DNA from 2 places in the Ponticaulis profundi genome. Region 1 is predicted to be linked to the other one. Evidence: predicted binding sites of a transcription regulator. Region 1 holds the regulator's gene; the other holds the start of a gene.

Evidence for each region. The regulator HrcA, encoded in region 1, represses chaperone genes, less so after heat shock. The targets are predictions, from matches to a motif close to GTTAGCANTCNNCNNNGNNGANTGCTAAC.
Region 2: groES (co-chaperone GroES) is a predicted target of HrcA. The motif match lies at 2,285-2,313, and genes of this name have one in related genera.

What each region holds. Positions count from the first base shown of each region.
Region 1 is NZ_JBHSSW010000009.1:66,647-75,018, reverse strand. It holds gene rdgB (RdgB/HAM1 family non-canonical purine NTP pyrophosphatase) at 1-98, opposite strand, end outside; gene ACFQDM_RS07860 (DUF2975 domain-containing protein) at 515-985, shown strand; gene ACFQDM_RS07855 (helix-turn-helix domain-containing protein) at 993-1,229, shown strand; gene ACFQDM_RS07850 (hypothetical protein) at 1,238-1,663, shown strand; gene ACFQDM_RS07845 (helix-turn-helix domain-containing protein) at 1,716-1,865, shown strand; gene ACFQDM_RS07840 (hypothetical protein) at 1,825-2,118, shown strand; gene ACFQDM_RS07835 (asparaginase domain-containing protein) at 2,184-2,675, shown strand; gene rph (ribonuclease PH) at 2,725-3,441, opposite strand; gene hrcA (heat-inducible transcriptional repressor HrcA) at 3,585-4,649, shown strand; gene ACFQDM_RS07820 (nucleotide exchange factor GrpE) at 4,653-5,270, shown strand; gene ACFQDM_RS07815 (hypothetical protein) at 5,357-5,758, opposite strand; gene ACFQDM_RS07810 (Na+/H+ antiporter NhaC family protein) at 6,022-7,377, shown strand; gene ACFQDM_RS07805 (DODA-type extradiol aromatic ring-opening family dioxygenase) at 7,476-8,294, shown strand; gene ACFQDM_RS07800 (DUF2061 domain-containing protein) at 8,320-8,372, opposite strand, start outside.
Region 2 is NZ_JBHSSW010000002.1:117,075-125,446, reverse strand. It holds gene ACFQDM_RS01485 (SDR family NAD(P)-dependent oxidoreductase) at 1-155, shown strand, start outside; gene ACFQDM_RS01480 (ATP-binding protein) at 396-2,213, shown strand; gene groES (co-chaperone GroES) at 2,350-2,640, shown strand; gene groL (chaperonin GroEL) at 2,688-4,334, shown strand; gene ACFQDM_RS01465 (hypothetical protein) at 4,479-5,201, shown strand; gene ACFQDM_RS01460 (hypothetical protein) at 5,429-5,935, opposite strand; gene hisG (ATP phosphoribosyltransferase) at 6,397-7,341, opposite strand; gene ACFQDM_RS01450 (ATP phosphoribosyltransferase regulatory subunit) at 7,338-8,372, opposite strand, start outside.

The DNA of each region.
Region 1 (8,372 bases):
AACCCCAATGGTTCGAACAAAGCCTTGAGTTCCTTCACTTTTCCCTTGTTGTGGGTGGCTGCCACCAGCTCTCCCGGCTCAAGAAATCGTTGGGTCATTTTCGTCTCCTGCAAAAAAATTATCGATTTTCGATAACTTTTTTCTTGATGTTTTTCGATAAATGCATATTGATAAAAGGCAAGACGGATTAACCCCGAACGGTTCTGAGAAAGCAGAGCCCAGCTCGGGTCCGGGACTTGCAAAATGAAAGGAAGAAAGAGAGAAAGACATGACTATCAATAAATCCAGCCTGACTGACGTTCTTATCAATCTGGTGTATATCGGCGTTCCGCTTATGATTGCTACAGGAATGGCAACGGCTTTTCAGCCACTTAGCATCTAGGTATGTGTTTGAATGTAAGTCTGGCTCGGCTTTTGCAAGTCAGACCCTGGATTAGTAACCGGAGTAAGGATCACCATGCCTGGATTAAGGGCTCTTGGAAAAGGATCAGCCGCTTCAGCACTGAGCGTTCTGATGACGGTTATCACAGTCCTTGGATGGATTGGATTTGTTGGCAGCGCCGTGGTCCTCGCTGCCTTCATCTTTGTTGACCTCACAGGCGGCGAGTTTCAGGCCGCAGGCATTGAGGTTTATGAAAGCGTACCGCTGCCGACATATGTCGTCGCTTTCGCGATTCTGTTTGTCGTGTTTATCGGCTTCATTCTGATGGCCGGACAATTGAAGAAAATTCTCCAGACACTGATCGATGGCGATCCGTTTGTTCCGGAAAATGCTCGCAGATTGAACCGCCTGGCCATGATTGTCGCCGGAATGGAAATTTGCCGCTATGTAATCGGCATCGCTGCAGGTATGTTTGAAGTTAAAACATCTGTAGACTTTTCAGTGAACCTTGCTGCATGGGTCGCTGTTATTACGTTATGGGTTCTAAGTCAGGTGTTTGCCGAAGGGACACGCTTGCGCGAAGAAGAAAAGATGACAATCTGAGCACTGAATGTCGATTCGAGTTACACTAGATCGTGTCCTTTTAGACCGCCGCATGTCGCTGACCGAGCTCAGTGATCGGGTCGGCGTGACGCTGGCGAACCTGTCCATTCTCAAGACGGGGAAGGCGAAGGCTGTTCGCTTTTCGACATTGGAAGCACTTTGCCGCGAGCTTGATTGCCAGCCCGCTGACCTCCTCGCCTATGACACCGAGGACGACGAGGAAGCGAAAACCGCCGCGGAGTAGACGAGCTGATGCTTTTCCGCCAGCTTCGCACCTTCATGTTTCCTGAATATCTAACAGATTTATTGTCTGTGAAAACGGATGCCAATTTTGTTCGTCGAGGATTCGTACCGCGTGATGTCCTGACGGGGTTTGTTCTGGCCCCCATTGGTCCTGAGACCGAAATCAGGCAAACAGAAACTGGCTTTCAAGTCAGAACATTTGCGCCGATGAACAGCTTTCTTTTTCTGACTTTTCTTTCCCTGCTGATGCTAGTTTTAAGTGTACTAGCGAATGCTACGATGATTCCGCTGTTTCTATTGATCTTCACCGCTTATGTGGTGGCGTATCGTCTGGCCGCGCCGATCTATCACGCGAAAACAGTGAAGGCAGCGCAAAGCGGCGAACCGGTAACGTTCGATATGCCAAGCGCGCTGGATGTGTTTCGCACATATTGAGCGGCTTTGAATCAGGTTGTAGCCTCATCCTGTTCAGCTTAGGGCAGATTTCATGGAAAACCTCGTCACTCTCATCACGGGCAAGGCCAAGGCCGTTCGCTTTTCGACATTAGAAGCTCGGTGCCGCGAGCTGGATTGCCAGCCTGCGGATCTGCTCGTCTATGATGAGGATGAAGGGGCGGTTCAGGAAGTGGCCGGGTAATCCCGTCATGCTGGTGCGTCAGAACAGCGAATACTTCATCGCCTTTATCCCCCTCATGCTGTTTATCGTGGCCTGGCGTCTGGCCCGTGCCGTATTTGCTGGGCGTTGGCGCTCTGCGCGTATGCGCCCGGTGTTTGGCAATCGCTATCGCTTTCTCGCCAATCAGAAATACTGGAAATGGGGATTCTTCGCCTGTCTTCTCTGGGCGTTCTGCGCATCCGTCTGGATCTATCTCGCCAGTGAGCAGCTTTAGCCACCCATCCTGACCGCATGAAGAATCCCGTGGACAGATACGCATGCGGCGATTAGGGGGGCGGAATGGAAAACCTCGTCATTCTCACCACGGGCGGCACGCTCGACAAAGATCATGATACATTCACGGAAAGCCTGGTGCTTGGGGCAGAGAATGTCACCAATGTGCCGGAACTTCTGCGAATTGCGCGCACGCATTTTCCGCGCGTGCAGCCCATTATGAGTCTCGACAGCCTCGACATGACCGAAGCGCATCGCGAACAGATTCTCGGTGCCGTGAAAATCGTGCCGGAACAGCATGTCGTGATCACGCATGGCACCGGAACAATGGATCAGACGGCTCGCTTTCTTGATGGCAAAACCGGCGACAAAACTGTGGTTCTGACAGGCGCGCTCCGACCTTTTGCGCTTGGTAAATCCGATGCAGGCTTCAATGTCGGCGGCGCCATCATTGCGGCGCAGACCTTACCGCCGGGCGTCTATGCGGTCATGAATGGCCGCGTCTTCAAGCCAGACGGTGTCAAAAAAGACCCTAAATCTGGCCGGTTTGACCTGTAATCAGGGCAAAGGGTGCCCCCGGTGACGCCGGGGACACGTTTATGTGTCGCTATTCGCCAAGCGCTTTGCGCTGCGCCTCGAACAATTCACCGCAGCCCTTGCTGGCCAGATCCATCATGGCCGCGAATTCGTCTCGTGTAAAACTGCGCTCTTCGCCTGTGCCCTGAATTTCGATGATATTGCCGTCTGACGTCATGACGAAATTGGCATCAACCTCGCCTTCGGAGTCTTCTGGATAGTCGAGGTCAAGAACCGGTGTGTCCTTGTAGACGCCGCAGGAGATTGCAGCCGCCTGCGCTGTCAGCGGGAATGTGCTGATCACACCTTCTTTCACGAGGTATTTGCAGGCAAGTGCCAGCGCAACATAACCGCCCGTAATGGAAGCGGTTCGCGTGCCGCCATCTGCCTGAATGACATCGCAGTCAATCGTGATCTGGTTTTCACCCAGCGCTTTCAGATCGGTTACGGCGCGAAGAGAGCGACCGATCAGGCGCTGAATTTCCTGCGTCCGCCCGGATTGCTTGCCGCGTGCCGCTTCGCGCGAGCCGCGCGTGTGGGTCGCGCGGGGCAACATGCCATATTCGCCAGTGACCCAGCCTTCGCCTTTGCCTTTCATCCAGCCAGGAACTTTCGATTCCCAGCTTGCCGTGCAAAGAACGTGCGTGTTGCCGAACTTGGCAAGGCAGGACCCTTCGGCATAGGCGCTGACGCCGGTTTCGAGGCTGATCGTACGAAGTGCGTCGGGGGCGCGGCCTGATGGGCGCATGAGGTCTCTCCTGTTATGAAATCGGCACACTCCTAATGCGCTCTGCGTTTCAGGTCCATGGTATAGCCCGTTTGACTTGCAATTTGGCGAACAGATCGCAAATCTGAGGGTCTAGAAGCAGGAATCGTTCGGACGTGGCAAACATGACAACGTTACAGACGCTCGATCGTCGATCCAGAGATATCTTTAAAACCATTGTCGAGACCTATCTCGAGACGGGTGAGCCGGTCGGGTCTCGTACGCTTTCAAAGCGCGGTGTGCAGCTCTCGCCAGCCTCTATCCGCAATGTGATGTCTGATCTGGTTGCGCTTGGACTTCTTGATGCGCCACATATCAGTGCGGGACGCCAGCCCAGCCAGGCGGGCCTGCGCTTCTTTATCGACAGCCTTCTTCAGGTGGGTGAGATCACCGATGCGGACAGGGAAGAGATCGATTCCCGTCTTGCCGCAGCCGGTCATGAAATGCGTGATGTCCTGAATGAAGCCTCTGAAGTGCTTTCAGGTCTGACCAATGGCGCGAGCCTGGTCGCCTCGCCGACCAGTGATGATCCGATCCGTCAGGTGGAGTTCATTCCGCTTGGGCCGACCCAGGCACTTTGTATTCTGGTTTCTGATTCCGGTGACGTGCAGAACCGCATTCTGGATCTTGCCGGAAATGTCGGACCAACCTCCCTCATTGAGGCGAGCAATTATCTCACCGCGCGCATGCGGGGGCGCCGACTTGCCGAGGCGCGCGCTGAAATCGAGGCAGAACTCCGGGCCAAACGGGCCCAGCTCGATGCGGCTGCGCAAAGTCTTATTCAGCTCGGCGTCGTCGAATGGTCGGGTGAGGACCCGGAAAGAGGACGCTCACTGATTGTTCGCGGGCGCTCGCGCCTGCTCGAAAATGCGAGTGCCCAGGAAGATTTACAGCGTATCGGACATCTGTTTGATGAGCTGGAGCGCAAGAAAAGCATGCTGGGTGTGCTGGATTCGACCCGTGATGCGACCGGTGCGCGTATTTTTATCGGCTCAGAGAACCCTCTTTTCTCACTTTCGGGTTCCAGCCTGATCGTCTCTTCCTATATGAACAGCGATCGAAAAGTTGTGGGCGCGCTCGGCGTAATCGGACCAACGAGTTTGAATTATGCTCGCGTGATACCCATGGTGGACTATACAGCCAAAGTCGTTGGCCAGCTTCTGGACGGCCGACAGAAACGGGATGGTTAAGGAATGAGTGAAGCGAACGACACATCGCGCCCTGAAGACGATACAGTCGAAATGAGTGACGCTGCGGCTGACATGGCCGAAGCGATGGAAGCGGCTGCTGACGAAATGGACGCAAAAGCCAAAGAAGAAGAGCTTTCGCTTGAAGAACGGTTTCAGATGCTCGCAGCTGAGAATGCGGACCTGAAAGACAAATTTGTTCGCGCGCATGCGGAGATGGACAATCTGCGCAAGCGTGCAGACCGTCAGGTCGCAGATGCCCGCGTCTATGCCATTGAGAAGTTCGCAGGCGATCTTCTGCCGGTTTCCGACAATTTCGCTCGCGCGCTCGACGCCTTGCCGGAAGAAGAACGCAGCGGTTTGTCTGATGCGGGCAAGAACCTGCTGGTCGGCGTTGAGGCGATCCAGAAAGAGCTTCATTCCGCGCTCGCGCGTCATGGCGTAACGGCGATTGATGCCGCGCCGGGTTCTGATTTTGATCCGAACATGCATCAGGCGGTCAGCCAGATGCCGTCTGAGCATCCTTCCGGCAAGGTTGCGGCAACATTCCAGTCGGGCTGGAAGATCGGAAACCGTACGCTGCGCGCGGCGATGGTGGCCGTCAGCACCGGTCCTGCAAACTAAGTCGCCGGACTATACTTTCGAAAAGCCGCTTCAGTACATCGCCGAAGCGGCTTTTTTGCTGGAAGTTTTGCGCTGCTGCGCCCAGCTCAAGGGCATTGAGAGAAATTGGCAGGCGCCAGACATTCGCGTTGGCGACGATCTCCCTCTGCCGCACAATTCAGGCGCCCCTGCGCGACCGCAACATCTTCATTCGGGTCAGCGGGTGGATATGACGCCGAACATGCGTTGAGCCATTCTGAGAATTCCTGCTGACAGCGCTGAATGCATTGTTCGCGCGTTTCGTCATCGCCAAGCCCAAGATAGTCAAATGTCTGGCGCGCATTGTAAGCGTTCAGTTGGCCCAACTGGTTATAGACGTCGAAAACATCAGGCAGGCTGCCATTGACGGACTGGCAGTTCAGACCGAAGCATACAGTGTCCTGCGCTCCAGCCGAAGGCAGCAAGCTGCCGACCAGAATGGCCAGTGCCAAAGGTCGCGATCTGTACATTTCCGCCTCTAGAACCGCTATTAGTGAATAAACTTCTATCATACGTAGATATTTGATATCGGTAAAGCTTACGGAGCCTTCCATCAGGAACACGGCCGCTTTTTCCGGCTTGAAAGCAGATTAAGCCACCCGGAATTCTCCTTGCGCGAAATTCTGCCCGTTCTTGCCTCAGAGCCTTGCGTATCTGGCATTTTTTCTCTCAACCTCTGGCTATGCTCCGGTTTCTGTCTCAGTCTCGGGGTTGATCTGACCGGGGCATCTGCATGGACATTCTCACAATCATTCCACCCGTGGCGGCAATCCTCGTGGCGATTGTCTGGCGCAATGTTTACGCCGCGCTTCTGGTCGCGCTGTTTCTGTCCGAAACGCTGATTGCGAGCTTCAATCCGGGCCTCGGCCTGATCGGTGTGATCGACCGGAATATCGGTGTTTTTCAAAGCGCATATAACACTCAGATCCTTGTCTTCTGCCTGCTGATCGGCGCGCTGATTGCCTATATGCGCGAGTCTGGCGGCGTTGCGGCAACCGCGCAAAAGCTGATCAGATCCGGCATTGCCGGAAGCCGGCGCAAAGCCGAGCTCGCTGTCGCCGGCACCGGCACGCTGATCTTCATCGAGACAAATGTCAGCCTGCTCTCGTCGGGTGTTCTGGGCAGACCGCTTTATGATTCTCATGGCCTGTCGCGCGAGCGCCTCGCTTACATGATTGACTCAACAAGTGCGCCTGTCAGCGTTCTGATCCTGCTCAACGGCTGGGGCGCTTATGCGCTCAGCCTAGTTTCGGATTATAATTTTGATCAGCCGCTTGATGTGGTGCTCGGGTCTATTCCCTGGAATTTCTATGCCATTCTCACGCTGATCGGCGTCTATATGACGGCCATTGTTGGCCGGGTTTTCGGGCCGATGCGCACCGCCGACGAGAAAGTCGACAACAGCGTGATGGAGACAGGTCCGGCCCCGACCAAGTCACGATATATGTGGCTGCCGGTGCTTGTCATGGTCGTCGGAGCGCTCGGCTTCATGGCCTGGACGGGCAATGGCAATATAACCGATGGTGATGGCGCGCGCTCCATTCTTTGGGCGATCTGTCTGGCGATCCTCGTGTGCGGCGCCATGCTGTTCTTTGACAAGGTGTTCAAGGCAAGTGAGCTGCAGGATAAGGCGTTTTCCGGGATCGGAGAAATGGTGCCCATGGTGACGGTGCTCCTGTTGTCGATCGCTTTGGGCAGCTCTCTGAAAGCACTCGGCACGGGTGAAGTGATTGCCTCCATGGCAGCAGGCTCTTTGCCTGCCTTTCTGGTTCCGGCCATTCTGTTTCTGGCCGCTGGCATTACCAGCTTCATGACCGGCACGAGCTGGGGCACATATGGCATTCTCATCCCGATCGCGATGCCGCTGGCGCAGGCGCTTGGCATTCCACCGGCGCTCGCCCTCGCCGCGGTGCTTGGCGGCGGGGTTTTTGGTGACCACTGCTCGCCGATTTCAGACACTTCTCTGATCGCCAGCGTGGCGTCCGGATGTGAGCACCTCTCGCATGTGCGGACTCAATTGCCCTATGCGCTGGTTACCGCTGCTATTGCCTTTGCGCTCTATGTCGGTGCGGGTCTGATCGCCAGCTGAGCCGCGATTATTTCCACATTATGGAAAGACCCCCTTTCCATAGGGCCTCTTTTTCGCGGAATTGGAAATGCGCATCTATGGCTCAACGTTAGAGCAAAGTGAGCAAAACGATGAGTGCATCACGCTGGCCAACCTATTTCATTCCGCATGGCGGCGGTCCCTGTTTCTTCATGGACACGCCTCCAGGCATGCCGAAAGACATGTGGGACAATATGGCCGACTTTCTGAAAGGGATTGATAGCGATCTCGGTCGCCGCCCGCGTGCCGTGATCGTGATTTCCGCCCATTGGCAGACACGCGTCCCGACGGTTCATACCAATCCGAAACCGGACCTCCTTTTCGATTATTACGGCTTTCCGGACCACACCTATCAGCTGACCTATCCGGTGGCAGGCGTGCCGGAACTCGCAAAAGAGATCCAGACCCATCTGAAAGCAGGCGGTTTTGAGACAGCGGAAGAGAGCCAGCGCGGTCTCGACCATGGTGTCTTCATTCCCTTCAAGCTGATCTATCCGGAGGCAGATGTGCCGATGGTTCAGCTCTCCATGCTGTCTTCGAACGACCCGGATGAGCATTACAAGCTCGGACAGGCGCTCAAACCCCTGCGCGATGATGGCGTGCTGATTGTCGGATCGGGCCTCAGCTATCACAATTTGCGGGCCTTCTTCTCGCCCATGGACAAGCCGGAAGCCAAGGCGTTTGATGACTGGCTGACGGATTCGGTGATGTCGACGGAAAAGCGCCATGAGCGGCTCAATCAGTGGCGTTCTGCGCCTGGCGCCATCCAGTCGCATCCGACACCGGAACATTTATTGCCGCTGATGGTGGCCGCAGGCGCGGCCGATGGTGAACCGGCCACGCACGCCTATTCAGGTGATGTTCTGGGCAAGGCCGTTTCCGGTTATCGGTTTGGCTGAGGTCTGTGCCAGCCCGAAGCGGATCTTAAGACCCGCTGAAGGCTGGCTCTCTGGCCGAGAGGTCGGGCGCTTCGCGCT
Region 2 (8,372 bases), on a different contig from region 1:
CGGACAATCTGAAGCGTGCACTTGCCACAACGCCAATGGCCCGTATCGGCGAACCGGAAGAAATCGCCGGCGCCGCTGTCTTTCTGGCATCGAAAGCAGGTTCCTATACCAATGGCCAGATGATCGTTGTCGACGGCGGCACAACCATATCCTGACCTGAATGGGCGGCACGGTCACTCGATCACAGTGCCGCCCAAATCGCCCCCCTTTGGCAATCTTGATTGTCGATTTATAGAGAAGTCTTATTTATTGAAGTCACAAATTCGATTACACCCGTAAGTAGTTAAACAGCACCAGACCAAACAGATTTAATCGAAATTAAAGACTTGTTAGCTCTTATATAGTTCGCGCAACGCTGAGATCTGATTAGAGCGCATATAGAGGAATGGTTGGAGATGACATTAGAGTCCGATCTTGCCACCAATCCTAAGAAAGATTTGGTGACGCGAACCAAAGAAATGTTTGCAGCCTCTGACGTCACCAATGGCCGTGAAAACCGCCTCGCTCGCGCTGTTTTATTCCTGTGTGCAACATCCGCCTTCATGGCCATCATTCCCCTCATCGCAGCGATGTTCCTCCTGCCGGGTGATTACGTAACCATCCTGGTTTATTGCTCCGTGGTTATTGTGGCCCTTGCAATGATCCCGATGTCCGCGGTCATCACCGGTAAGCCCGAAGTATCAGCCTGGCTGCTCTGCGGCTTTCTCAGCCTCGCGCTTGCAATTCTGGGCCTCATTAGCGGCGGGACTTCCTCCGTCATCATGCCAATGCTGATGATACCGGTTGTCTGGGCCTGGTTCCTCGTCGGCCAGAAAGGCGGTCTGTTCTTCCTATTGGCGGGCCTCGCGACGGTCATACTGAACGTCATGTATGCGGATACAGTCGCTCCCAATCTGCCTTCTATACGGTCGGGCGTGTACGGAATTTTGCAGAGTATCATCATGACGATTACCCTGCTGGCGTGCAGCCTGGCTGGGTATCTGGCAAACCGCAACGAATCCATCATTCACAGCGAACTCGTAGACGCCCGTGACACCGCGCGCCGCACCAACCGGGAAAAATCGGAGATGGTGGCCGGCATCGCCCACGAGATCCGCACACCGCTAACCGGGCTGGTCGGCATGCTGGACCTTCTCGGCACCGAAAAGCTGAACGCGCGTCAGACCGAGATGACGGAGACGTCGCGCACCTCGGCCCGAACCATTCTGAATCTGATCAATGACCTGCTCGATCTGTCAAAAATCGAAATCGGAGAGTTGCGTCTGATCCCGGAACCTGTCGATGTCGTTGAGCTGTTCCAGGAGACAACGCGCGAGTTCAAGCAATCAGCCGAAGCCAAAGGCTTGAGGTTCGAAATCGTTGCCCCGAACGAATCCGTCTGGCTGTTGATTGATCCGCTACGTTTCCGACAGATTGTCAGCAATTACCTCTCCAACGCCGTGAAATTCACGCAGTCCGGCACCATACGCTCCATCCTGTCATATCAGGCTCGCGATAATGGCGAGGTCCTTCTAAAGCTATCGGTTGCCGACACAGGCCCCGGCATCCCCGCGGACTCACTGCGACGGGTTTTCGGCCGCTTCATTCAGGTCGAACGCGACCAGAAGGCCAATTATGGTGGCACGGGCATCGGTCTGGCGATTGTCTCGGATTTAGCACGCCTCCAAGGCGGCAAAGTCTGGGTGGAGAGCCGCGAACGTCATGGCGCAACCTTCTTTTTTGAATCCGTCTTCAAACGCACCAGCGCGCAGGAAACGACCATCAACACCCCTCCCGGCACGGAAGCGAGCGCATCCATTACCGTGCTCGTCGCGGATGACAACAAAGCCAATCGCAAGCTGCTCAGCCATGTACTTAAAGAGTTGGGTTTTGCCATCCATCTGGCAAATGACGGACGTGAAGCTCTCCAGGCCGTTCAGGCAGGCCATATCGACGTTGTTCTCATGGATATGAATATGCCTGTGATGAACGGACCGACCTCTTTGGCGGAAATTCGCAAGCTCGCACCGCCCATGTCGCGCACACCAGTCATCGGTATTTCGGCAGACAACCGCCCGGAAGATATTGATCTCTGGCAGGCCGCAGGCGTAACCGCCCTTCTGGAAAAGCCTATAGATTTCGCAAAACTTGCTGCGACCATTCAACTGGCCTACACAGGGGCCGAAGTGGCGGTCAGCCCTCTCGTAGCGTCCGCCTCCCGCAAAGTCGGCTGACACAAATTTTTCGCGTTAAAAATGCGTTACGGCATCTTGACGGTCTCCTTCATCACCCCTACCTCGCAGGCATTAGCACTCATCACACTCGAGTGCTAACACTGTCATAAACCCAAATCTGGAGAGAGGGACGTCCATGAAATTCCGTCCGCTTCATGACCGCGTGCTGGTTCGCCGCGTTGAGGAAGAAGAAAAAACCAAAGGCGGGATCATCATTCCCGATTCAGCAAAAGAAAAGCCACAAGAAGGCGAAATCGTTGCTGTTGGTTCAGGTGCTCGCGGCGACGACAACGAGCTGATCCCGCTCGAAGTCAAAGCTGGTGACCGTGTGCTCTTCGGCAAATGGTCTGGCACCGAAGTGACCGTTGAAGGGGAAACACTCCTCATCATGAAAGAGTCTGACATTCTGGGTATCGTTGAAGCTTAAGCTCACCCCCGAATTTCTCATCAACATAGGTTATAAGGAAGAACACCATGGCTGCTAAGCTTGTTCATTTCTCCTCAGACGCTCGTGAGCAGATGCTGAAAGGCGTCGACATTCTTGCGAACGCTGTAAAAGTTACTCTCGGCCCAAAAGGCCGTAACGTTGTCATCGAAAAATCTTTCGGCGCTCCACGCACAACGAAAGACGGCGTGACCGTTGCGAAAGAAATTGAGCTGGAAGACAAATTCCAGAACATGGGCGCTCAAATGCTCCGCGAAGTTGCTTCCAAAGCAAACGACGTAGCGGGCGACGGCACCACGACAGCAACCGTTCTCGCTCAAGCGATCGTTCGCGAAGGCATGAAGCGCGTTGCTGCTGGCATGAACCCAATGGATCTGCGTCGCGGCGTCGAAAAAGCTGTTGCTGAAGTCGTCAACACGATCAAAGCGTCTGCAAAAACAATCGACACGTCTGAGCAAATCGCTCAGGTCGGTACGATCTCTGCAAACGGCGAGCGCGAAATTGGCGACATGATTGCGAAAGCAATGGAAAAAGTCGGCAACGAAGGCGTGATCACGGTTGAAGAAGCCAAGTCTCTCGAGACTGAGCTCGAAGTCGTTGAAGGCATGCAGTTCGACCGCGGCTACCTGTCTCCATACTTTGTCACGAACGCTGACAAAATGCAGGTTGAGCTCGACGAGCCTCTGATCCTGCTCCACGAGAAGAAACTCTCTTCTCTGCAGCCAATGCTTCCAATTCTTGAATCAGCTGTTCAGTCTAACCGTCCACTCCTCATCATCGCTGAAGATGTTGAAGGTGAAGCACTCGCAACGCTCGTTGTGAACAAGCTGCGTGGCGGCCTGAAAATTGCTGCAGTGAAAGCTCCAGGCTTCGGTGATCGTCGTAAAGCAATGCTTGAAGACATCGCGATCCTGACAGGTGGCACGGTTGTTTCTGAAGACCTCGGCATCAAGCTCGAGAACGTCTCCATCGACATGCTGGGCACAGCGAAACGCGTTTCTATCACCAAAGACGACACAACAATCGTTGATGGCACGGGCGCGAAAGAAGACATCGAAGCTCGCGTTGCTCAGATCAAGAAGCAAATCGAAGACACGACGTCTGATTACGACCGTGAAAAACTTCAAGAGCGCCTCGCGAAACTGGCTGGCGGCGTTGCTGTCATCAAAGTTGGCGGCGCAACAGAAGTTGAAGTGAAAGAGCGTAAAGACCGCGTCGACGACGCCCTGAACGCAACACGCGCTGCTGTTGAAGAAGGCATCGTAACTGGCGGTGGTACAGCGCTTCTCAAAGCGGCTGCTGCAATCACAGTCACAGGTGCTAACGACGACGAACAAGCTGGTATCGACATCGTTCGCAAGGCTCTGGAAGCTCCAGTTCGCCAGATCTCTCAGAACGCTGGTGTTGATGGCTCTATCGTTGTTGGCAAGATCCTTGACTCCAACGACGCTTCTTTCGGCTTCAACGCTCAGACTGAAGAATATGGCGACATGTACAACTTCGGTGTCATCGACCCGGTTAAAGTTGTTCGCTCTTCTCTGCAGAACGCTGCTTCTGTGTCTGGTCTCCTCATCACGACGGAGGCAGCCATTGCTGAAGCACCAAAAAAGGAAGGCGACGCGCCGGCTATGCCTGATATGGGCGGCATGGGTGGAATGGGTGGCATGGGCTTCTAAGCTCACCCCCTGCCCAAAACGGCAAAGAACAGAAACGGCGGTCTTCGGACCGCCGTTTTTTTGTCATTTATCTCTTCCACTCTCCCCATCGCAGATGGTGGAGAGTGACCGATCAGAATATTGAAATGGGCCTTACATGGCGTCGTGATCATCGCCCTCACCGCCACAACTCAGTTAGGTGGTATTGCGTGGTTGATCGGCAGACCGTTTAGACAATCGCTTCTTGTCAGCCTCGCCTCCTATGCTGTTCTGAGCATTTCGGCCATCTGGGTTGCACCAGCCTTCGGCCGCACTCCACTGAGTTGTGTCCCCGAAAAGGGGGGCGCCCATGCCGGGATTATATTCTGCGTGACAAACCGGCACTATGTCACGCCCGAATTGAAAAGCGCGCTCAATGACATCGTCGACGATCTGAACACCAGCTTTCCCGGCATACAGCTAGGTGTGCTTGATGCGAGCTTTCCTTTCCTGAACGACTTCCCAATGCTTCCTCATTTGTCACACAATGACGGCAGGAAAGCTGACCTGGCATTCTTCTACAAAGATTCAGATGGACGACCGCTACCCGGCGGAACTCTGAGATCCCCTATCGGATATTTCGCCTATGAAACGGGACGCAGCGCCTGCCCTGCAACTCGATTTGACCTGCATTGGGATTTGAATTGGCTTCAACGTGTTTGGAGCAAGCACGAACTCGACATCGATCGTACCAGCAAGCTGATAGAAGCCGCGACAGCTAATCCACGAATAAGGAAAGTGTTTCTCGAGCCCCACCTGCAAAAGCGATTGGATGTGAACCATCCTAAAGTTCGCTTTCAGGGATGCTATGCCGCCAGACATGATGATCACATCCACCTGCAACTATGATCAGATCACAGATTATTCGTAAGAGATGAAAAATAATTCATCGAATAACGATAATTACACTTGACGTTTATCGATCATCTATTATTGTTAAACGGTAAGTTCAAGACAGAAGCTGGCAGGCTATTCAACAAACTGCCCCCTACCCCCGAGCGGCTTGCCGGCTTTTTGTTCCTGACTTCACGTTCGCCTCCCCAGGGCAGAAACAGGCCTCACGGCCTGTTTCTTTTTTATAACTGCGATGGATCGAGCAAATCGATGTTCTCATCGATCAGGAAGGCGCGGAAATCATCAACCGTATATTCCCAGCCAAGCACCTCATCTCGCTCCAGCACATTGTCGTCTCGAAAATCGGTGACCTGCTGAACGCACATCAGCGCGCCGACGCGATCATTGCGATCAAGCGCAAGATAGCCAATGCGACGTGAGAGATTGTATTTGTTGGCAAGCTCCAGCAATTCTTCTCGCGTTCTGCCTGGCCCCATCATAACACAGGATTTGAAGGCAGCTTCCTGGCAAAAAAGATCATCACGCCCAACGCGCGCGCATTCGCGCAGCCCGATCACGAAACCAAATCTCTTTATACGTCCATTCACCATGGGCTGGCCGAAGAGAATCGCTTCCTCAACATTCTCAACGCCAGCGTCTTTCAGCTGAGCGGTCAGGTCCTGTACTCGGAATGGCTCAGCGTCGGCTGAAGACGCCCACATACACCCTGCGGCGATCGCAGCTGCCACTAATATCCCAACTCGCACAAAACACCTCCCGCTGACGCAGCCGATAGCGGGCTGCCTCGGACGCCTGAATACTGGGATTTGTCTTTGCGCCCTTTCGCCAGACGCGCAAGTTATTTGCTCTTATTTCTGAAATTGTGAAATATTTTCTCTTTTTGCGCGCAAGAGATCGAAGATATCAACCAGAAGTTGGCAGCCACAAGTGTTGGCAAAGAAGAACACAATGTCGCATTCAACAATCGTTGAATTCAATGTAGACAAAAACTGTCTTCGTAGAAGAAGCCAAAGATTTTCTGGTAAAAGGCGCTGAAATTATAAACGGCGCAGCTTGAGCCGCGCCGTTTTTTCTTATGAAGCAGGACGTTTCCTCCCGAACTGCTTGAACGATATGGCCAAACCTTCATCAAACTGTCAACTGAAAAACGAGCATTTCGCTCGAACATTGGGCGTAAAGTGCCGAATATCTACGCAATCTCGTCTTTCGCACGACAAAATTCTGCGAATACCGGGTTTGAATCGAAGAATAAAAACTCGGGTTTCTCCACGCTGAGTGGGCCAAATCCGTTTTCAGAAAGCTGAATCGCGGCAGAGTTTACCAATTCAGCTGGCATGACCAGATTGAGGCCAATCGCCTTCACCTCATCGCCAAAACGATCAGCCTGATCAGACAGATCACGATTGCCACTCAGGATTCGGCGACGCTTGGCGAGCTGGCGCGCTTCAATCAGGTCGAGAATCGCTTTCAGCGCCTGAAGGGCTTCGTCTGACCAGTCAGCCTTGAGAGAAGCGCTCAACTGCGCCTGAGAGGCCAGCATCTCGCCATCGGAAAGTATCTTGAGGTCATTCGCCTTCAGCGTGGCGCCCGTCGTCGTAATATCCACGATCAATTCCGCTGAGCCTGATGCAGGCGCAGCTTCGGTCGCGCCGGCGCTATCGACCAGTCGATATTGCGTCAGCCCCTTCTGCGCGAAGAAACGGCGGCAGGAACGTAGATACTTCGTGGCGACCCGCATGCGTCGTCCATAGCGGGCGCGAAACTCGTGACCGACATCCTCGAGGTCGGCAATCGTATCGACGTCAATCCAGCTTTCCGGTACCGCAACAACCATGCGCGCAAACCCGAAACCCAGCGCTTTCAGAAGCCAGGCCTCCTCTTCGAAATTGTCAGCATGCTCGCGCAGAAGATCTTCACCGGTGACGCCTAGGTGCAGCGAACCGCCGAGCAAGCCTTTTGCAATTTCCGAGGCAGACAGAAGCAGCACATTGACGTTCGGCGCGCCTTCCAGTGTTGCTGTATAGCCGCGATCACCGCCCATCTGCCGGAGCTTGAGACCGCAATCAGCCAGATAGGCTTCCGTCTGTTCCTTGAGCCGTCCCTTCGAAGGAATGGCGAGTGTCAGCGTTGTCATGCGCCTGCCCCCTGAAGATGAAGAGCTGCCTCTAAACGATCCGGGCGAACAACGCCCCCAACAGCGGGCTGGCTTTTGGCACCGCCGCTCAGCCTTGAGAGCAGACCATCATAACGCCCACCTGCCGCCAGGGGCCGCCTGGTGCCAAGACCTGTATGCGCCAGCTCGAACACCAGACCATCGTAATAGTCAAAGCGACGTCCGAACTGCACCGAGACATGCGCCTGTTTCCAGAACGGCACGTCCTGCTCCGTCAGCATGGTGAAAAAGGCATCAGACCGGGCAAGCCGGTCCTGAAGGTCCAGATCATTCGCCTGTGCGAGCGTGCGCAATTGTTTAAGCAATTGCTCAGGCGTTCCCTCAATCTGAATGAGGTCGCTGAGGACACGTTTGGCTCTCGGGTCGAGAGGACCTTCGCGTCCAGCCTCAGCCTGTCGTTTCAGGCGCGCGAGAATGTCTTCCTTGGTGCGTCCGCCAATGACCTGACCTCCGGAGAATGCCAGAACCTCTTCAAGCAATGCAGATGCGCGCTCCTGCGGCACCTCAGCGAGCGTACTGGCGAGCGCGGAGCGCGGCGGCGCTGTGCCATTTGTTAGCAGCGTGCGAATGCCTTCCTTGCGGCGGAATGCGCGGATCAGCTGGTCACTCCAGAAGGGCGATAATTTGAGCGCTTCAACGACGGCCGCAAACAGCGAAATATCACCAAGATAGAGCTGCACACCATCAACGCCCGCATCCGCCACGGCGTGACACAGTGCGGAGAGTGCGATCACATCCTGATCAATACGATCTTCATGACCGAGGCATTCAAAGCCCGTCTGGTAGAATTCCAATGGCTCTTCCGAAGACACGGGCTGGCGAAAAGCTTTGCCGAAATATCGATAGCTTGCCGGGCCTGGTGCGCCCTGATCGAGGTGATGCTGCACGACGGCGAGCGTGAGATCCGGGCGTAGCGCCAGCTCTTCGCCCGGCGCGTCAGCGCTGGTCAACAGGCGGGATCTGACAGCCTCTCCGGAAAGCTCCAGCGGAAG